2 regions of the Undibacterium sp. GW821-FHT11H02 genome follow, and region 2 is predicted to be linked to the other one. Evidence: predicted binding sites of a transcription regulator. Region 2 holds the regulator's gene; the other holds the start of a gene.
What was found. The regulator HrcA, encoded in region 2, represses chaperone genes, less so after heat shock. The targets are predictions, from matches to a motif close to TTAGCACTCNNNNNNNNNGAGTGCTAA.
Positions count from the first base shown of each region.

Region 1: a site for HrcA is predicted at 7,541-7,567, ahead of rpoH (RNA polymerase sigma factor RpoH). Genes of this name have one in related genera too.

Region 1 is NZ_JBXARG010000002.1:136,315-147,377, reverse strand. It holds gene AC1RR2_RS02965 (RHS repeat domain-containing protein) at 1-485, opposite strand, end outside; gene AC1RR2_RS02960 (hypothetical protein) at 730-1,524, opposite strand; gene AC1RR2_RS02955 (GGDEF domain-containing protein) at 1,645-2,778, shown strand; gene AC1RR2_RS02950 (YfhL family 4Fe-4S dicluster ferredoxin) at 2,800-3,060, opposite strand; gene coaD (pantetheine-phosphate adenylyltransferase) at 3,108-3,596, opposite strand; gene rsmD (16S rRNA (guanine(966)-N(2))-methyltransferase RsmD) at 3,703-4,344, opposite strand; gene ftsY (signal recognition particle-docking protein FtsY) at 4,574-5,671, shown strand; gene AC1RR2_RS02930 (cell division ATP-binding protein FtsE) at 5,729-6,463, shown strand; gene AC1RR2_RS02925 (cell division protein FtsX) at 6,491-7,408, shown strand; gene rpoH (RNA polymerase sigma factor RpoH) at 7,647-8,546, shown strand; gene AC1RR2_RS02915 (SCO family protein) at 8,647-9,264, opposite strand; gene cyoE (heme o synthase) at 9,266-10,150, opposite strand; gene AC1RR2_RS02905 (COX15/CtaA family protein) at 10,198-11,063, opposite strand, start outside.
Region 2 is NZ_JBXARG010000011.1:33,780-44,842, forward strand. It holds gene AC1RR2_RS12330 (HAD family hydrolase) at 1-623, shown strand, start outside; gene hrcA (heat-inducible transcriptional repressor HrcA) at 744-1,775, shown strand; gene AC1RR2_RS12340 (response regulator) at 1,864-2,280, shown strand; gene fur (ferric iron uptake transcriptional regulator) at 2,423-2,851, opposite strand; gene AC1RR2_RS12350 (outer membrane protein assembly factor BamE) at 2,976-3,503, shown strand; gene dapB (4-hydroxy-tetrahydrodipicolinate reductase) at 3,516-4,322, shown strand; gene AC1RR2_RS12360 (MotA/TolQ/ExbB proton channel family protein) at 4,339-4,998, shown strand; gene AC1RR2_RS12365 (ExbD/TolR family protein) at 5,024-5,509, shown strand; gene leuS (leucine--tRNA ligase) at 5,630-8,257, shown strand; gene AC1RR2_RS12375 (LPS-assembly lipoprotein LptE) at 8,504-9,022, shown strand; gene holA (DNA polymerase III subunit delta) at 9,036-10,055, shown strand; gene AC1RR2_RS12385 (glutamate-5-semialdehyde dehydrogenase) at 10,233-11,063, shown strand, end outside.

The sequences.
Region 1 (11,063 bases), on a different contig from region 2:
TGCAATCCGAGTGGATCAGAATCAATAGTAGGGTAACCATTCACATACCCAAAGGTATTAACCCCGCCACCCAACCCAATCGGATCACTCTGCACGTAACGCCCTATGCTCGGATCATAATCCCTAAAGTAGTTATAGTGCAGCCCAGTCTCCTTATCAAACACCTGCCCAGGAAACCGCAAATTCATCACAAAGTCATTCTGCGCCCCAGTATTACCCGCATTCTGATTCGGCAAACTCTCACCAAACGGTGTACCGATCCACTCCCAAACACTATTCCCACTGGCATCAGTCACCATCCGAGGCGTACCCAAATGATCCGCATGAATATCATAAATCTTCGCCACACTGGCCGTGACACTCACTGGTACCACGCTAGTGGTTGTACTCGCACCTATGTTGTCAGTCGCTTTGGCCGTGAGGTTGTAACTACCTTGAGTCACGTTTTCCCACAGATAGTTGTAGGTCTCTTGGGAAGAAAGCAAAGACACCCACCTCAAAAAGCAATAAAAAATAAAGCCAAACCCGATATCCCACCGTATCGCCTTTGAGAAAACCTATAGTCTAAAAAACCCTCAAGCCATAATCCCACCTAAGTTTTGCTAACTAAAACTAGCGTGGATATAAGCCATTTGATTAGCCAAAATAAACGGAGAGTCCTTCCTTAAACATCGTATTTTCTGTGGCAGTCTTTTCAAATTAGTTCGTATAAGTACCGGCCTGAATACCTCATTCTTCCTCCGCAAACTCAAGCTCAATTAGCGCATTATTCCCCAAGGACAGATCAAATAAATTGACAATGAATCCTCGCGCATCCTTACTTAACTGCAACACCTCTATGCGCGATTCACTAAATACTTTGGCGCTGATCAAGCGTTGGTTTTCATAAAAGGTCCAGTTCAAGCGTGGTGACTGGCATAAATTGTCTGCGGTGACACCGCGCAAATTAAATTCTCTGCGCAATTTTTCGATATTTTCCATCGCCGCAAACACTTCGCAAGTAAGTCGCAGATCGCCCATGCGACGCTGATGCTGGGATAAGCTTGGCGTACGCAGTGCCAACAAATTCCATCGCACCCAATTTTGTTTTTGATTCAAGACCAGATCTGCATTTTCATCTGCTGCTTTCGGATTGCGTGGCAATTCAAAGCTACCATTATCGGCCAATGCAATGGGTATCTGTATCGTATCACCGACAATCTTGAGACGGATGTCTGCTATCGCCAGCCCTTCAACTTGTGGCCTGACAATAAAACGCAATTGCGTGTCTGGTGCCAATGCGTGGTGTCGCTCGAACGCATTCAAGCCACTCAGCATTTGGCGATAAGGCTTCCAGTCCTGATCTTTCATGCCACTCACCTGCACCGCTTGCACAGCCTGACTCAGTTTCTGTCGTGGCTTCACGACAACTGCGTTTTCGTCCGCAGGAGATACAACTTGGGCGTGCTGTGCCGAAAAAACAAGCGAAGCCGTGGAGAGGAAGAAGGAAATCAGTGAGCCTGTCATCAAAACAAAGACATTCATAGTATGTGAAAAAATGTGAGTTTTTGTTAGCAATTTTTGTTGGCAATAGCGGGCTATGATACAGTAATAGCATTGTTGCAAAAATGCTTTTATTTGAACCCCCTGCTCGCGAGAGATCCCATGGATAAGTCACTTACGTTTACGGCCAATCAACATGGCGATCCTATGCAACATGAAGTCGAGGTGGTGCGAGCTCAGTTGAACGATTTGCTGGCAGAGGCGCGCCACAATCAAGAGATACTATCGCGTCATCAAACGCTGGACTTACAACTCATAGGTGCTCACAGTTTTCGCGAATTAATAGGACATATTTTTGTGACGCTGGCGGAGATCTGTGAGCTTGATCAAGTGAGCTTATCGCTACTCAATTCGCAGCACAATTTGCAGGAAATGCTGGCCGATCTGAAAATTGATAATGCCGAATTCCCTTTGCTACTTTTTGTGCAAAACGAGACAGAACTGCGTCTCAACGATAAACCTCTCAGAAAACCCGTACTTGGTGTCTACGACCCAATTCAACACAGCAAATTATTTGCGCCCTGCACAGATCAGCCGATTAGTATCGCGGTTATCCCATTGATACGACAAAGTAAATTACTGGGAAGCTTGAATTTAGGTAGTAGCGACCCTGAACGTTTTGTCAGCGATATGGGTACCGATTTCATCGAGCGGCTTGGCTCTATTATCGCGATCTGCCTTGAGAATGTGATTAATAGTGAGCGTCTGACCCAAATCGGCCTAACCGATGCCTTAACCAATGTCAGTAATCGTCGCCATGTAGAGCTGCGTATGTTGGAAGAAATTGCGCGCGCACGTCGTCAGCATTACGGCATTTCTTGTATGTATCTGGACATCGATCACTTTAAGAAAATTAACGATGTACACGGCCATCAAGGCGGTGATGAAGTCCTAAAAGAGACGGCGAAGCGCATCAAAGCAGAATTACGCCTGAGCGATACTTTGGGACGATTTGGCGGCGAAGAATTTATTGTGTTACTGGTCAACGCCAGTCATAGCGACGCCAAACATGTCGCGGAACGGATACGCAAGAGCGTGGCCGATAAAGCCTTCATTTTGAGCATGACAGGATTGTGTGACGTCACTTTATCGATAGGCATTGCTACCCTGTCGGATGATCACAATCTGGGAGAAATTGAAAACGCGGCGCAGACTTTATTGCTGCGCGCCGATCGGGCTTTGTATGAGGCGAAAGATCAGGGGCGAAATCGCGTTTGTGAATCACTGGAAGACTGACACTTTGCGGTAGTTTCCGTTTTAAGTTTTTTTTGCGGCGGCTTGCAGTGTTTCGTATTTCGCCATCAATTGCTCTTTGGTCTCACGCCATGCGGGATTAAACGGAATGCAGCTGACGGGACAAACTTGCTGACATTGCGGCTCGTCATAATGCCCTACACATTCCGTGCACTTATTCGGATCGATCTCGTAAATCTCTGGCCCCATATAAATCGCTTCATTGGGGCATTCAGGTTCACATACATCACAATTGATGCAATCATCGGTAATTAGTAGCGCCATAGTGGTCTTTATTACTTATTTCTAGGTCGTTTCAACTTAGTTGAAACTTAGTTATTTTGTTCAGTGATTTTTTTCTTCAGCCAGGCATCGACTGAAGGAAAGACAAATTTAGAAACGTCACCGCCAAATTGCGCAATCTCGCGCACGATCGTGCCAGAGATAAATTGGTATTGATCCGATGGTGTCAAAAACATGGTTTCAACATCTGGTAATAAATAGCGATTCATGCCTGCCATTTGGAATTCATATTCAAAATCTGAAACCGCGCGCAAGCCGCGCACAATCACTCGCGCATCGTTCTTACGCACAAAATCTTTGAGCAAACCCGAAAAGCTTTCTACCCGAACATTGGGATAATGTCCCAGAACTTCGTTCGCGATGCTTAAGCGCTCTTCGAGTGAGAAAAAGGGTTTTTTATTTTTGCTGTCGGCAACACCGACTATCAAGGTGTCAAACAAGCCTGAAGCTCGACGCACCAAGTCTTCATGGCCACGCGTGAGCGGATCAAAGGTGCCTGGATAAACAGCTGTAACCATTTTTTTTCCTTGGTGTGTAGTGTGCGATTTTTACCAAATTCATATCGACGCTTGCTCTTTATCGACAGACTTAGTATTTAATTTTAGATGCGCATTATCCCAGATTTTAATCCGCTTCACCGGACTCAGTGTTGCGTTGCAACAAATGAAAGTACACACTGCCTGCCTTATCTTGGCGCAAGACTTGCCAACCTGTACACCATGCCGGCACACCAACACCGTCCTGCGCGCTGACAGTCTGCTCGGATTCCACATACAAAACACCATCAGGCTTCAATATATCCGCACACAGTGGCATAATTTTTTCTAGGAAACCGAGGTTAAACGGTGGATCAAGAAATATCAGATCAAACTTTTCAGCACGGGAAACCAGATGTTGAGCCAATAGCAAAGCGTCACCACGCTGCAAAGTAATCTGTTCTGCATTTAACTTCGCTTTAGTTTGTTCTAATTGCTTGAAAGCTGGCGTAAACGCTTCAAACATAGTCACTTTCGCGGCACCACGACTCGCTGCCTCAAAGCCCAGAGCACCACTTCCGGCAAACATATCAAGACAAACAATGTGCGTCCACTGGCTGTTAAACACATGATTCAACCAATTAAATACCGTCTCACGCACCCGATCCGGTGTTGGGCGCAGGCCATCCGCGCTGATCACAGTCAAAGGGGTACGCTTCCAGTCGCCGCCAATAATGCGGACTTGATGGCTAGCCTGGCTATGATTAGCACGCTTATTTACATTGCTCACGGAGGAGAACGAAGGTTTGGGGCGATTCTTGTTGTGATTCATAGCGGGGGCGGAAAATCGTCAGTGTGCTCTGTTAGAATGGCAGCATTCTAAAGGTTTTTCGCAGCAGGTCTGGTGTTCTCTGAGCTTCTTTACCCATTTTCCTGATTTAACATACGTATTTGACAAGTCAAATACCACTGTCCGCGAACGATCTCAACATTTACCTTTTTCGAGTCAACCCTGATCCATGTTTAGCTTTTTCAGAAAAAAAACACCCGAGCCAGTCAGCACCAGCCTTAGTCCTGAAGCCAGTGGGACAGCGCCTAGCAATGCCGCAATCGACACATCGACCTCAGTTCAAACTATACACGCAGCTTTAGACCAGTCGACTGCAAACAAGGTAGCACAAGAAGCAAGAGTCGAAACACAAGCCGAAGTCGCACCTGCTAAGTTGTCGTGGATTGCGCGCTTAAAACAAGGCTTAGCAAAAACTTCCTCTAGCTTAACGACCTTGTTCGTTGGTGCCAAAATCGATGACGATTTATATGAAGAATTAGAAGCTGCTTTATTGACCTCCGATGCCGGCGTTGAAGCCACCGTACATTTGTTGGACAACTTGAAACGCAAAGTCAAAGAAGAAAAATTAACTGAGGCCGAACAAGTCAAAGCAGCGCTCAAAACTTTATTGCTGGACTTATTAACACCTCTGCAAAAACCATTTGAATTGGGGCGCTATCAACCTTTAGTCATGATGATTGCAGGAGTCAATGGCGCAGGCAAAACCACGACCATAGGCAAACTTGCCAAACATATGCAAGTGCATAAGCAATCGGTGGTCTTGGCGGCTGGCGACACTTTCCGTGCTGCAGCCCGAGAGCAATTGATGGTCTGGGGTGAGCGCAATAATATTACCGTCATTGCCCAAGAGTCTGGCGATCCGGCGGCAGTGGCATTTGACGCGGTCGCTTCAGCCAAAGCACGTGGCACCAATGTTGTCATGGTGGATACAGCAGGCCGTTTGCCGACACAATTGCATTTGATGGAAGAACTGAAAAAGATTAAGCGCGTCATTGCCAAAGGCATGGAGGGCGCACCGCAGGAAGTCTTACTGGTCATTGATGGCAATACCGGCCAAAATGCTTTGGCACAAGTCAGAGCATTTGACGATGCATTGCAATTGACTGGTTTGATCATCACTAAACTGGATGGCACCGCCAAAGGCGGCGTCTTAGCTGCAATTGCCAAAACCCGTCCGATTCCTGTGTATTTCATCGGCGTTGGCGAGCAAATCGAAGATTTACAAGCTTTTAATGCACAAGAATTCGTGGATGCTTTGCTCAACTAAGTAAATAGCGACGCAAATAACCAAGTAGTAAGGATGTGAATAGAAAGATAGATCTCAATGATTGAATTTCAACATGTATCGAAAGCCTATGCCCACGACATTTACGCCTTGCGCGATGTCTCGTTTTCTATCGGCGATGGTGAGTTAGTTTTTTTAGCCGGTCCCTCCGGTGCTGGTAAATCCACCGTACTCAAAATGATTGCAGGTCTAGAGAAACCGAGCAGTGGTTTGATCATGATGAATGGCCAGAACATCAGTAAGTTAAAAAGCGGCAGCCTGCCCTACTTACGGCGCAAACTCGGTCTGATTTTGCAAGGACAAGGCCTGCTTTTGGACCGCAGTGTACTGGCGAATGTGATGTTACCGATGATCGTGGTGGGTGAATCGAGAGCTGATGCCGAAGCCCGTGCCTATGCGGCCTTAGAACGATTAAATATTCAAGACAAAGCTGATGCCTCTCCACTTTCACTCTCGGGCGGGGAACAACAACGTGTCGCTATTGCCCGCGCCATTGTCAATCGTCCCAAAATCATTCTGGCAGATGAACCAACCGCCTATCTGGATCGTGAGAATGCAATCATCGTCATCAATGCGTTAAAAGCCTTTCAACGCTCGGGTGTCACTTGCATCATTTCCAGTCACGATGAGCAATTTCTGGAACAAGCGAACCGCGTTATTTATTTGAGTAAAGGTGAGGTCACTGATTCATGGACGTCTGCTGCTATTCCCTCAGTTCCAGCTACAGTGATGGCGCCAAACGCTACGCTGTCCACGTCAATGGCACATGCCTGAACAAGAATCGTAAGGATAGAATTCATTATGACTAACTGGTTTCGCCAACATGCCTACGCTTCACGCGCTGCGCTGACCCATTTGCGAGCAGCCCCCGGCAACTTTCTGTTCAATGTATTGGTGGTCGCGATTGCACTGGCTTTGCCTATCGCGGGTCTAACGGTATTAGAAAATATACGCCCAGTCGCCTCTCAACTCTCTATCGAACCTGAAATCAGTGTATTTTTGAAACCTGACTTAGCTAGCACCGACGCGGCAGCGATGGCAGCACCGATTAAGCAAGTATTGAAAGAACTTAAAGTCAGTGCCAAAGTAAAATTTGTTCCAAAGGATAAAGCGCTGGCTGCCATGGAAGGCACGAATAGTCTGGCAGAAGTGCTTGCGACTTTAGGTGGCAATCCACTACCGGATGCCTATGTATTGTCTTTAGCGAATGCGGATAGCAACAAAGCAGAACAACTCACCACCGCCTTGCGCGGCCTGGACAATATCGATGTCGTGCAAGTTGACTCGGAATGGGTCAAACGTCTGGCGGCATTATTGCAAGTATTGCAGATGGCCTTGTTATTTCTGGCTGGCACTTTGGCAGTCGTGGTGATCGTGGTGGTATTTAATGCGACCCGCTTGCAGGTGATTTCGCATCAGGCCGAAATCAGCGTCAGCCGCATGTTAGGCGCGACCAATAGTTTCATTCATAAGCCCTATTACTACACGGGGGCGATGCTGGGCGTATTGGCGGGTGGTTTGGCATTGGGTTTAGTCGCCTTATCTTTACAGCCATTAAATCAGGCCATCGCTGAATTCGCGAAATTGTATGCGTCGGAATTTCACCTCAGCCCGCTCGGGCTCCTACCAAGTCTGTGTTTAATCGCGGTCAGCAAAATTTTAGGCCTGTGTGGCGCCTATCTGTCCGTACGACGTCAATTATCGAAAATTCCACATTAAGATCAATTACTTAGCGATTCCCCCTACGATTTCAATCGTATTTTAAAGGCACGAATAAGTGCGCTAACAAATCGGTAAAAAATTAGACTTTTTATACATTTCCCCTTGAAATTCGACAAAACAAACAGATTATTAGCACTCATCCCGATTGAGTGCTAATATTAGAACTTGAAAGTACTGAGAAATAATTTTTGGTACGGCATTACGGAAATAATCTGATTTGATATCAGGAGGAAACATGACACAAACATCAGCACAAGGCATTTTGCATTCTTCGGACAGCACAGCTTTAGCACTGGGTTTCACTGGCACACTAGGCAATATTGATGCCTATATCTCTGCCGTCAATCGTTTGCCTATGCTGTCGCACGAAGAAGAAATTGATCTCGCGACCAAATTAAAATTACACAACGACCTCAACGCCGCGCAGCAATTGGTTATGTCCCACTTACGCCTGGTGGTCTCTATCGCGCGTGGTTATTTAGGTTACGGTTTGCCTCATGCCGATTTGATTCAAGAAGGTAATATTGGTTTGATGAAAGCGGTCAAACGCTTTGATCCTGACCAAGGCGTACGCTTGGTGTCTTATGCTATGCATTGGATCAAGGCCGAAATGCATGAATACATCTTGAAAAACTGGCGCTTGGTCAAAGTCGCGACGACGAAAGCGCAACGTAAATTGTTCTTTAATCTGCGTTCGAACAAAGAAGGTCTGGATTCCATGACACCTTCTCAAATTGACAGCTTGGCGAGCAAACTCGATGTCAAACGTGAAGACGTAATCGAAATGGAAATGCGTTTGTCGGGTCGCGATGTGGCTTTAGATGGTTCCAGCGATGACGAAGATGAAAAATTTGCACCTATCGCTTACCTGAAAACAGAAGCAGAAGAACCAACCCGCGTCATTGAAGCGCAGCAATATGACCGTTTGCAAAGTGAAGGTTTGGAATCTGCATTAGCCAAACTGGATCCACGCTCCCGCCATATCATCGAATCACGCTGGTTACAAAATGATGATGGCTCTGGCGCAACTTTGCATGACCTGGCCGATGAATATGGCGTTTCAGCCGAGCGCATACGTCAGATCGAAAGCGCAGCCTTGAAAAAAATGAAGGGCTCTTTAAGCAGCTATGCATAAGGTTTAAGCGATGTAGTATCCGCTCTCAAGCTGAATAAAAAAGGCACTCAAGTTAAATTGAGTGCCTTTTTCTTTGTGCTGAGCGTTTTGAATCGCTTACTTATTTCAGCAAAATCTTTAAGTCATGCACGATCGCCTCTGGCTTTTGTCCATACTGCACATAAAGACGAATACGACCTTCTGGATCGAACACATAGCTTGCTGCAGTATGATCCATGGAATAATTTTCAGGCGTACTACCCGCACTTTTTTGATAGAACACTTTGAATTCTTTAGCTACTTTGGCAGTTGCCGCTGCATCTCCATATAAGCCCAGGAAACGTTTATCAAAGTTAGGTACATAGGCAGCCAATAAAGCTTGCGTATCGCGCTCAGGATCGACTGTGACGAAAAGAACTTGCACCTTGTCAGCCAAAGGTCCTAACTGCGTCATCACTTTGGCCATATCAAACATCGTGGTCGGACAGACATCCGGGCATTGCGTGTAGCCAAAAAACAAGACCACTGCTTTGCCTTTAAAATCTTGCAAAGTACGTGTTCTACCATTCTGATCAGTGAGCGTGAATTCTTTACCGTAGGGTAAGCCCGTCAGATCAGTATTGATGAATTTTTCTGCGGTGTCCGTCTTATTGCAAGCGACTAAGCTAAACGCAGACACCAAGGAAAAACTCAATAAGCTGCGGCGAGTCCAAGGTGAAGACAAAAAAGAGGTTTTCATATCACAGCTTTATGTAATGGTCGACCAGAAGTGCGACAAACAGCAAGGATAAATACACGATAGAAAAGGTAAAGGTCTTGCGCGCCAATACGTCATCGTAATGACGATAAATACGCCATGCATACCATAAGAACCCCAGGCCTAAAACCACTGCACTCACCAGATAAATCAAGCCACTCATCTTGACAGCATAGGGCAACAATGTTGTGGCAAATAAGGCGATGGTGTACAGCCAAACATGAAAGCCCGTAAATTCCATGCCATGCGTAATCGGCAGCATAGGTAAGCCCGACTTTGCATAATCATCACGGCGATACATCGCAAGCGCCCAAAAATGCGGTGGCGTCCAAACGAAAATAATCAAGACCAGCAACCAGGCTTGCATCGGTACTTCATTGGCAATTGCCGCCCAACCTAAAGCCGGTGGCATGGCGCCAGATAAACCACCAATCACAATATTCTGCGGTGTGGAGGGCTTCAAAATAATGGTGTAAATGACGGCATAGCCAACGAAGGTGACGAAGGTCAACCACATCGTCAAAGGATTTACCAGGGCATATAACACCCACATGCCGGCACCACCTATGATTGCTGAGAAGACCATAATTTGAGTGGCACTCAACTCACCTTGCGCACTGGGGCGACGTGCTGTGCGTGCCATACGCGCATCAATCTCGCGCTCGACCAGGCAATTAACCGCAAAAGCAGCACCTGCGAGTAACCATATACCTATCGTTGCAGCGACCACACGCTCCCAGTTGGGTAGCGTTGGCGTCGCCAGAAACATACCTATCACAGCGCAAAACACTGCGAGCTGTGTGACCCTGGGTTTAGTCAGGGCAAGATATTGAAAAAAACGATTATTTAAATTACTGGACTTAGTCATGTAGAGGCGATCGGGGACGGCGATTAAGAGTTCAAATAACGCCTAACTTAAGTGCTGGCGCGAACGCGATAGTTTAACATGCTCAGCAGCAGCACAAGTAAGGCCGCTCCCGCATTATGCAAAACCGCAATGGCTAAAGGCCAGGAAAAATAAACTGTCGCCACGCCACTTAAGAATTGCACCACGAGCACGGCCAAGATAGCGTTGCTATTGCTTTTTAGAGTTTCATGCTTACGGCATAGGAAGGCAGTCAGTCCCAAGCTCAAGAAAACGATCCAGGCAAAACTACGATGCACCCATTGTATAGTCACTAGCGCTGAATAAGGCAAATAATCACCGCTGGCAGTTTTGCCCAATTCGCGCCATAAGACATAAGCATGCTCAAAATCCAACTCAGGTATCACTTCACCGTTACAAGACGGGTAATCATGACAAGCTAATGCGGCGTAATTCGTGCTGACCCAGCCGCCCAATGCTATTTGCGTGAGTAGCACCAAGAACACGATGGGAATTAAAGTTCGCATCCAGGCTTGGATACCAATTTCTACCGAGGGCGATTCGCGCATCCAAGCCCAAACCAGCAGTGACAACAAGGTCAACGCCAACAATAAGTGAATAGTCACAATAATCGGCTGCAACTTCATTGTGACGGTCCATTTACCAAATGCGCCTTGCACCAGCACTAAGACGAACAACACTGTCGCTAACCAAGGTGAATGGCGCAAGCTGGACCGACGCCACCAGGCGATTATCATCTGAGCAGTAATCAAGACACCAACGCAGGTCGCCAAATAGCGATGTATCATTTCTATCCAGGCCTTCATCACCGTCACCGGACCGGTAGGCATTAAAGCTTCTGCCGCTTTTATTTCTGTATGCGCCTGAAAAGGATTGGCTTGGCCATAACAACCTG
Region 2 (11,063 bases):
AGCACGCCGAATCGACTCTGCATGCGTGGATTGCAACACAACTGCCCTCGGTGGTTGAAACCTATACGATAGAAGCCTTGCGCGAGCGACGTCAGGCCCTAGTTGCTACAAATCCGCGTTTTAGCTACGACCTTTGGGCTTTGCGCCATACCTTGTTGCAGCAAGTATTTAGCGAGCACGATGCCCATCCTAGCCTCGCCGATGAGGCCATGCAAGTTTTTGCCCATGCGCGCAATAAGGTGGATTTTTTTGATGACGTGATGCCGGCCCTTGATGCACTCAAAGAACATTATGTCTTAGGTTCTATCTCAAATGGTTTTGCCGATATAGCTGCGATAGGCTTAAGCCAGCACTTTTCTGTTTCGTTGGCGGCACATCAATTTGGCTGCGCTAAGCCCGATCCCAAGATTTTTTGTGCCATGATAGAACACTTGAAACTAAGCCCTAACGAGCTCATGTATATTGGTGATGATTTGCGTTTGGATGTGCAGGGTGCTCAACGAGTGGGGATGGCTGCGGCTTGGGTTAACCGACGCGGACTTGCGCTTGCTGAGACAGGCTTAGATATAAAACCGGATTTAATTGTGAAAGATTTGCAAGAATTGTTGCTGAAACTGAGTTGACATGCCGACTTTGGCAACAAGTAGGATAATTAATAAGGCAATCTATAAGATCATAAATAAATTAAGCTTAGTTTACGTAACAATGGGGTGTTTCTGCTTAAGCTAGCCTAATATAAAAATATGCAACTCGATAATCGCGCTCAAACATTACTCAAAGCTCTGGTGGAAAGGTATATTGCCGATGGCCAGCCGGTAGGCTCACGTGAGCTTTCGAAAATTTCTGGCCTGGAGCTGTCGCCAGCGACCATACGGAATGTCATGTCAGATCTGGAGGAAATGGGCTTTGTCACCAGCCCACATACGTCATCGGGGCGGATTCCGACACCACGTGGATATCGGGTCTTTGTTGATCAGTTATTGACGGTGCAGGATATCGATGAATCGGTATTGGAAACGGCATTAGGTGCGCGTTTGCAATCATCAATCATGACGGGTTCACCACAAAAAATCATTGCTAACGCAGCGCAAGTTTTGTCTTCATTGTCGCAATTTGCGGGTGTAGTGATGACCGCGAAACAGGAATCCATCTTCAAGCAAGTTGAATTTTTGCGTTTGTCAGAAAAACGTATTTTGTTGGTCGTGGTGGCCCCAAATGACGAAGTGCATAATCGCCTCTTATTGACGGATGTGGATTACACACCATCGCAATTAATTCAGGCGGCGAATTACTTGAATCAGCATTTTGCCGGACAAAGTTTTGACCAGGCACGCTTGAGTATTAAGCATGAATTACGCGCATTGCAAGGTGATATGAATCGACTGATGCAGACCGCCTTAGAAGCTGGTAGTCAGGCTATGGCCGAGAATGCAGATGATATGATCATCTCAGGTGAACGCAATTTGCTCAATGTCAGTGATCTGTCATCGAATATGTCTTCCTTAAGGCGTTTGTTTGATTTATTTGAACAAAAGAGTGGTTTAATGCAGTTATTAGATGTGTCTAGTAATGCGTCTGGCGTGCGTATCTTTATTGGTGGTGAATCACAGCTAGTGCCAATGGAAGAAATGAGTATTGTGACTGCGCCTTATGAAGTGAATGGACGTATTGTGGGCACTCTGGGTGTAATTGGTCCGACCCGGATGGCCTACGAGCGCGTGATTCCCATTGTGGATATCACTGCAAAGTTATTGTCGAATGCACTTAATCATTAGCCTGCTAAACTGCTTATGTTCTGAATAAGAAGTGATGCAATAAGCGATTCGGCAAAAAATTAATTAAACCTCAATTAGCGTGTTCAAAATGGCAGACAATAAAGATATCTCAGTATTAATTGTGGACGACAACGATATGACACGCGAAACCTTGCGTGTGATTTTGCGTCACGATGGTTATAACGTGATCGGTGAAGCTTTGGACGGTGATAGCGCTTTAGAAATGGCGACCCGCTTACATCCCGATATTATTTTGCTCGATGTGGTCATGCCGAAAGTCAATGGGGTTGAGGCCTTAAGAAGCATACGCATGGTAATGCAGGATGTCTTTGTACTAATGGTGACAGGGAATAAAGACCAAGAAACAGTATCTGAAGTCGTAAAAAGCGGTATCAGTGGCTATATTATTAAACCCTTTAATGCCAAGAAAGTGTTGGATACGGTGCAAATGGTAGCGCTTAAAGTACGTGCTGCTCGTAGTGCCAAAATAGGCGGGGGAGTCTAATATTTAATAGTAAATTGCTATCCGGATAGTTGATGTCGAATAGATTTGCAAACAAAAAGCTAGCCTTGTATTTCATGCAAGGCTAGCTTTTTATTAAGAGCTGGAGTTTGTTCTTGGCTTATGCTTTAAACTTTATAGTAGATTACTTTTTATTCACGCAATTCACTTTGGTGCAATTTCCATACAGCGCCAGGGAATGCTCAGCAATTGAAAATCCGCGCTCTTCCGCCACTGCATGTTGACGTTTTTCAATCTGCTCATCAAAAAATTCTTCCACTCGTCCGCAATCTAAGCAGACCAAATGATCATGATGTGAGCCTTCGTTTAGTTCAAAAATCGCCTTCCCAGACTCAAAATGATTGCGATGTAATAAGCCAGCTTGTTCAAATTGGGTTAACACGCGATAGACCGTGGCTAGACCTACGTCCATATTTTCTGTTAACAGGATCTTGTAAACATCTTCGGCCGTTAAATGACGAACCGAGCTGTTTTGGAAAATTTCCAGGATTTTCAGACGTGGCAAAGTGGCTTTCAGTCCGCTGGCTTTCAGGTCGGGCGTGTTATTTGTCATGTTTTCAGTCAAAAGAAGGCTAAGTGCTTTATGATATAGGGTTTTAGAGCTAGGTAGAAATTTCTGTTATCTTATCTGAAGTTTTTCCGGTTCGACATTCTTGCTTGAAAATTTGAGGTAGTTTATGCCATTGAACGTATTTAAGAAATCCCAGAGCAAATTGGCTGTATTCGGTACAGCGGCCGTTTTGGTTTTGGTCACTGGCTGTGCCAGTCAGAAGACTGTGGTTGCAGAAGCGGATGCCAATGCGACCAAAGGCACACAAATCGTAAAACCATCGGGTTTTGATAAATTATTTGGTCTGATCTCTCCTTATCGCATTTCTGTACAGCAAGGTAACTTCGTTTCGCAAGAAATGGTATCTCAGTTGAAAGAAGGCATGACTCGTGAGCAAGTGCGCTTCTTATTGGGGACTGCACTGTTGACCGATATGTTCCATGAAGATCGCTGGGATTATCCTTTCCGTATGTTGAAACCGAATGGCGAAGTGATTTCCAGTCGTCTGGCGATTTTCTTTAAATCCAATACCGTTGAGCGTTTCGAAGGCGGCAACTTGCCTACCGAGAAAGAGTATTTGGCACACATCACCAATTCCGCTATCGCATCTCGCATCGAATCCATGCCTACGTCTGAAACACCTAAGAAAAAATAAGTCGAGTTAATTATGTCAGGAATGAAAATTGCTGTAGCCGGTGCTTCCGGCCGCATGGGTAAAATGTTGATTGAAACCATAGCCGCCGCAGATGATGCGAATTTGGCTGGTGCTTTGGATATTCCACAATCTGCTTTTTTAGGTACCGATGCGGGTTTGTCTTTGGGTAAGTTCACAGGCGTGTTAATCGAGTCTGAATTGGCGAAAGGCCTGGCAAATGCAGATTTCTTGATTGATTTCACACGTCCAGAAGGTACTTTAGAGCATCTGAAATATTGTGCTGACCACGGCATCAAAATGATTATCGGGACTACGGGTTTTGATGATGCGGGCAAAGCCGCAATCGTTGAAGCTGCCAAAAAAACCGCCATTGTTTTCGCACCTAACATGAGTGTCGGTGTGAATGTCACACTGAAGCTTTTAGAAATGGCGGCCAAGAGCTTCTCACACGGTTATGACATAGAAATTATCGAGGCGCATCATCGCCATAAAGTCGATGCCCCATCCGGTACCGCGCTCAAAATGGGTGAGGTGATTGCGGATACTTTAGGTCGTGATTTGAAAGAAGTGGGTGTATTCTCCCGCGAAGGCGTGACCGGCGAACGCGACCCATCGTCCATCGGTTTTGCCACGATTCGTGGCGGCGATATCGTCGGTGATCATACGGTGTTGTTCGCTGGTATTGGCGAGCGCGTAGAAATTACTCACAAGTCTTCTAGTCGCGTCACTTATGCCCATGGCAGTTTGCGTGCAGCACGTTTCCTCGCTGATAAGACTACCGGTTTGTACGACATGTATGACGTCTTAGGTTTGAACTAAGCGCAGAGACCGAACTATGCCTATCACTATCAGCCAATACTGGATACAACTTGATACGCTAGGGCGTGCGGTTGCATTGCTTTTGATTTTGATGTCTTTAGTCAGTTGGTTCACGATTTTTTCTAAATCTTGGTCGTTTTGGCGCATACGTCGTGGCACGTCGGCGCTACATTCATTTTGGCAAGCGCCGACTATGCAAGATGCTGTGAACTCTTTAAGCGTTTCTGATGTAGAGAACATCTACACGCCATTAGCGAAGCAGGGACTTGCTGCCTCCGATCCTCAAAGCCGCGCTAAGTCAATGATGGTAAACACGGATGTTGCTGATGTCATGACGCGTGTTTTGCGTGAAGAACTCACCAGCGTCACCGTACGTTTAGAGTCTGGTTTGACTTTGTTAGCGTCGATAGGTGCGACAGCGCCATTTGTTGGTTTATTGGGCACAGTTTGGGGTATTTATCATGCGCTGACTGCCGTCTCAGGCTCGTCGGCGATTCAAATTGATTTAGTGGCAGGCCCAGTGGGTGAGGCTTTGGTGATGACGGGACTTGGTTTGATGGTGGCGATTCCAGCTGTGCTGGCTTATAACGCTTTCAATCGTATTAATCGCATCACGTTTGCTGAGTTAGATGGTTTTGCTTTTGATTTGCATGCTTATTTCACTAAGTGTAACTAAGCTCAACTGAACATAAAAAGTCACTATGGGATTCGGTCAATTCAAAAGCCTAGGTGGTAATTCAGGAAAGCCGATGACGGCCATGTCGGATATCAATGTCACGCCTATGGTCGATGTGATGTTGGTGTTGTTAGTCATTTTTATTATTGCCGCACCTTTGCTGAATCATGCTGTGCGTCTCGATTTGCCATCGGCGCAAGCAGAGGCCGTGCCACAGAATATCGACACCGTGACACTTTCTTTTGATGCCCAAGGTGCTTTGTTTTGGGACGCTGAGTTGGTGCAATTAGACGATATTGAAAAGCGCCTGGCATTGATTGCCAAGCAAAAGCCGCAGCCAGAAATCTTGTTACGCGCCGATAAATCAACGCGCTTTGAATTAATCGCCCAAGTGATGGCGGCCGCGCAGAATAATGGCTTGAATAAAATAGGATTTGCTACCGAGGCAAAATCAGTGAGCTCGCAAACAAAATCATCTCCGCAGAATGCTTCAAATTCCGTGAAAAAGTAAGTAAAAGCCCGCTTTTTCTCCCCTCGCTCCCTCAAATAGTAGTGCTTTAGCCTTATAATCTAAGGTTCTAGTGAACATCGCATTTCCCCCAATTTAATTCATTTCTTCAATCGAATCGTCATGCAAGAAAAATATAGCCCAGCCGAAGTTGAACAAGCCGCCCAGACCCATTGGACAGAGACCAATGCGTTTAAAACGGTAGAAAACGATCCACGTTTCCCCAAAGGTAAGTACTACGCCTGTTCCATGTTGCCTTACCCATCTGGCAAACTACACATGGGTCATGTGCGTAACTACACCATCAACGACATGTTGGCGCGTCAATTACGCATGAAAGGTTATAACGTCTTAATGCCTATGGGCTGGGATGCCTTTGGTTTGCCTGCCGAGAATGCAGCGATTGCCTACAAAAAATCGCCCGCTGAATGGACTTACGCGAATATCGAAGACATGAAATCACAAATGCAACCTCTGGGCTTGGCATTTGACTGGTCGCGCGAAGTAGCAACTTGCGATCCAGATTACTACCGCTGGAATCAATGGCTGTTCTTGAAGATGCTGGAAAAAGGCGTCGCCTACAAAAAGACGCAAGTCGTGAATTGGGACCCGATTGATCAAACTGTGTTGGCGAACGAGCAGGTAATCGACGGTAAAGGCTGGCGTTCTGGTGCAGTAGTCGAAAAACGCGAAATTCCTGGCTACTACTTCGGTATCACGCAATACGCAGAAGAGCTCTTGTCTAGCATTGATCAACTCGATGGCTGGCCAGATCAAGTACGTACTATGCAACGTAACTGGATAGGTAAGAGCGAAGGGGTGCGTTTTGCTTTTAGTCACGAGATTAAAGATGAATCCGGTGCGCTGGTGCAAGACGGTAAGATGTATGTCTTCACGACTCGTCCTGACACGATTATGGGCGTGACATTCTGCGCAGTCGCCGCCGAACATCCACTCGCCACGGTTGCTGCAAAAAACAATGCAAAGTTAGCCGCCTTCATCGAAGAATGCAAAGCCGGTGGCACCACAGAAGCCGAAATGGCGACCAAAGAAAAAGAAGGTTTGCCAACGGGTTTATTCGTCACGCATCCGTTGACGGGCGAACAGGTTGAAGTCTGGGTTGGTAATTACGTGTTAATGACTTACGGCGATGGCGCTGTGATGGGCGTGCCAGCCCATGATGAGCGTGATTTTGCGTTTGCTAAAAAATACAATATCGCGATCAAACAAGTCGTTGCAGTCGAAGGTGAAACCTTCACCACGGACGCTTGGGCGGAATCGTATGGCGACAAACAAAAATGCGTTACGGTTAATTCTGGTAAATACGATGGTTTGACTTACAAAGCGGCGGTTGATGCAGTTGCTGCCGACCTCGTCGCCAAAGGCGTAGGCGAAAAGAAAACCACCTGGCGTTTGCGCGATTGGGGTATTTCTCGTCAACGTTATTGGGGCACACCTATCCCTATCATTCATTGCGATGATTGTGGTGACGTGCCTGTGCCATATGAAGATTTGCCAGTGGTTTTGCCAACCGAATGCATCCCTGACGGTTCTGGCAATCCATTAAAAACGCATGCAGCTTTCTTGAATGTGCCTTGTCCAAAATGTGGCAAGCCAGCACATCGTGAAACTGACACTATGGATACCTTCGTCGATTCCAGCTGGTACTTCATGCGCTATACCTGTCCAGATGCGACGACCATGGTCGATGAGCGCAATGACTACTGGATGGCGATGGATCAATACATCGGTGGTGTTGAACATGCGGTTTTGCACTTGCTGTATGCCCGTTTCTGGACCAAGGCTATGCGCGATATGGGCTTGGTGAAAATCGACGAGCCATTTAAGAATCTGTTCACGCAAGGTATGTTACTTAACGAGTCTTACTATCGTGAAGAAGCAAGTGGCAAGAAAGTTTGGTTCTATCCAAATGAAGTCGAAGTGCAGCACGATGAAAAAGGCCGCCCGATTTCTGCCAGCTTGAAGAGCGATGGTCAGCCTGTGCACATGGGTGGCATCGAGAAGATGTCTAAGTCCAAAAATAACGTGGTCGAACCAAAAGACATCATCAGCCAGTTTGGTGCCGATACGGCGCGCTTGTTCACGATGTTTGCCGGACCTCCAGATCAAAGTGCTGCGTGGAGCAGCAGTGGCGTAGAAGGTGCTTCGCGCTACCTGCGTCGCTTGTGGGCGACAGCTTTGAAGTTCTCTCCAACAATCGCAGCAGGTGTAACACCAGCAGCTAACTATGCAGCTGACGTCAAAGCTTTGCGTTTCGAAGTTCATAGCACCTTGAAACAAATTGATAGCGACTACGATCGTTTGCAATACAACACGGTAGTGTCTGGTGCCATGAAATTGCTGAACACGATAGAGTCATTCAAATCCGAAGCAGAAGGTTCTGCTGCGGCTGTGCGTGAAGCTTTCGGCATCTTGTTGCGCGGTTTGTATCCAGTTTGCCCACACATCACGCACGCCTTGTGGAATGAACTTGGCTATGCTGCAGATCTCGGCGGCATCATCGATGCGCCTTGGCCACAAGTCGATGCAGCAGCTTTGGTGCAAGATGAAATCGAATTGATGGTGCAAGTGAACGGCAAATTACGCGGCAGTATCAAGGTCGCAAAAGATGCAGACAAAGCGACGATAGAAGCGGCAGCAGTTGCGAATGAAAGTGCAGCACGTTTTATCGAAGCTGCGCCTAAGAAGATTATTGTTGTGCCTGGTAAATTGGTGAACATTGTTGTTTGAGTTTGAACAGCTTTGCCGCAGAGGCGCAGAGTACGCAGAGATATTGTAGGCCTAATCCCCTCTCCCGCAAGCGGGAGAGGGCTAGGGTGAGGGTGTTTGGTGAACTGCAAAATTATTCGAAAGCAAAAGACAGTGAAAATTTCGTCTTTTGTCTTAAATGATTTTATCCGAAGCTGATTCCCCCTCATTCCCGACCCTTCTCCCGCTTGCGGGAGAAGGGAGTTTCTAAAGTAGAGTGAAAGCCTCATGAGCAAAAATCGTTTCCTGAAAATTGTTAGCTACCTCGTTCTTATAACGAGTCTCAGCGCTTGTGGCTTCGCTCTGCGCGGCGCGGTGGCGTTTCCTTTCCAAAGTATTTACGTCGGTTTGCCAGAAAGTTCAGCTTTAGGTGGTGAGCTCAAACGTAATCTGCGTGCCAATGGCAAAACGGAAGTAACTGCACAAGCGACCAATGCAGAAGTGATTTTGGATGTGTTGGGTGAGACGCGCGACAAAGTGATTTTATCCTTGAACAGCCAGGGTCGTGTCCGTGAATTTAATTTGATCTACAACTTAAAATTCCGTTTGCGTGACAAAGCTGGGCGTGAAGTCTTAGAGCCAACCACGATCAGCCTGAAACGCAATCTCAGCTTTAAAGAAAACGAAGTCTTAGCGAAAGAAGCTGAGGAAGCCTTACTTTATCGCGATATGCAATCTGAACTCGTGCAGCAAATCATGCGCCGTCTTGCTGTCGTCAAAATAGACTCGCCAGCGAAATCAGAGTAAGGCTCATCAGACTATGCAATTACGTTACGACGCTATCGATGCTCATCTCGCCAAAGGTTTGGCGGCGATCTATGTCATCTCTAGCGACGAGCATTTGTTGGTGCAAGAAACCGCCGACAAGATACGTAAAATCACCAAGGCGCAGGGTTTTTTAGAGCGTGAAATACTCACAGTTGAACGTTACTTTAAATGGGGTGAACTACTGGCAGCGAATCAATCGCAATCTTTATTCGGCGATAAAAAACTGATCGACCTGCGCATCCCAACGGGCAAGCCAGGCAAAGATGGCGGCGCGGCTTTACAAGAATATGTACGTGATCTTTCGCCCGATAACATTACCTTAATTACCTTACCTAAACTCGATTGGGCAACGCAAAAAGTCGCTTGGGTCACGATGTTGCAACAAGCGGCGGTGTACATCGACATTCCGCTAATCGAGCGTGTCGCTTTGCCGAATTGGATAGGCCAAAGATTGTCCGCGCAAGGACAAAGCGCCGATCGTCAAAGTCTGGAATTTATTGCCGACCGCGTAGAAGGCAATTTACTCGCAGCGCACCAAGAAATACAAAAATTAGGACTGCTGCATCCACAAGGAAAACTCAGCTTCGAAGTCATCCATGACGCCGTTTTAAATGTCGCCCGTTACGATGTTTTCAAACTCAACGAAGCGATGTTAGTCGGCGATGTGGCGCGCTTAGTCAGAATGTTAGATGGACTCAAAGGTGAGGGTGAAGCCCTGCCTTTAGTCTTGTGGGCGATGGCAGAAGAACTACGCACACTACTCAAATTAAAATCCGGCGTCGCACAAGGACGTCCACTTGGGGCACTCTTAAAAGAGTACCGTATCTGGGGGCCAAGAGAAAAACTCATGGAGCCAGCACTACGTCGCGTCAGTTTGGCGACCCTACAAGCAGCACTACAAGACGCTGCGCAAATCGACAAAATGGTTAAGGGCTTGCGTGCACCAAAGTTTGCAGGCGATGCTTGGGACGCTTTGTTGCACTTGGGTTTGCGAGTCGCTAAGGCAAATTAACGCTTCGCCAAATCGCTTATTTGGGCGCATCGCGTTGTTGCTCATGCTCGCAATATCGACATATAAGGTGGAGTTGTAATGCATGCTGAGCGCCTAGCGCTGCATCCCAATTAAGCAATTTTGCGAAGCTTGACGACAGTGGGTCATTCAAATAAATAGAATTAAAGTGTTCTGAACATGAGCGTTGATAAAAACACCGGCGACATCGCCAACTACATCCAAATCCTAGGCCAACAAGCGCGTTTGGCATCCCGCGCGATGGCAAAGGCAGACACGGCCACTAAGAATCAAGCCTTGTTGGCGATAGCGACAACGATACGTCGTGAAGCACCAGCTCTGCGCACAGCGAATGAACTCGACTTAGCTGCGGCCAAAGCATCCGGTATGGACGCCGCGATGTTAGATCGTCTTGCATTGAGCGATAAGGCCATCGCCACGATGGCAGAAGGCTTAGAACAAATCGCACGCTTGTCCGACCCTATCGGTGAAATTTCGAATATGAAGTATCGCCCATCGGGCATACAAGTGGGGCAAATGCGGGTACCGCTAGGTGTGATCGGCATCATTTATGAAGCGCGACCCAATGTGACCGTGGATGCAGCAGGTCTGTGCATCAAGAGCGGCAATGCGACGATCCTGCGCGGCGGTTCTGAAGCGATTAATTGCAACCGTGCCTTGGCGAATTTAGTCAAAGAAGGTTTGCGCGCAGCAGGTTTGCCGGAACAAGCCGTGCAGGTGGTCGATACGACGGATCGTGCAGCCGTCGGCGCTTTGATCACGATGCCTGAATACGTCGATGTCATCGTGCCACGCGGTGGCAAAGGCCTGATAGAACGTTTGATACGTGAGGCAACCGTGCCTATGATTAAACATCTGGACGGTATCTGCCATGTTTACATTGATGATAAAGCTGATATTCAAAAAGCCGTTGATATAGGCTTTAATGCGAAATGCCATCGTTACGGCACTTGCAATACCATGGAAACTTTATTGGTGGCAGAAGGTATT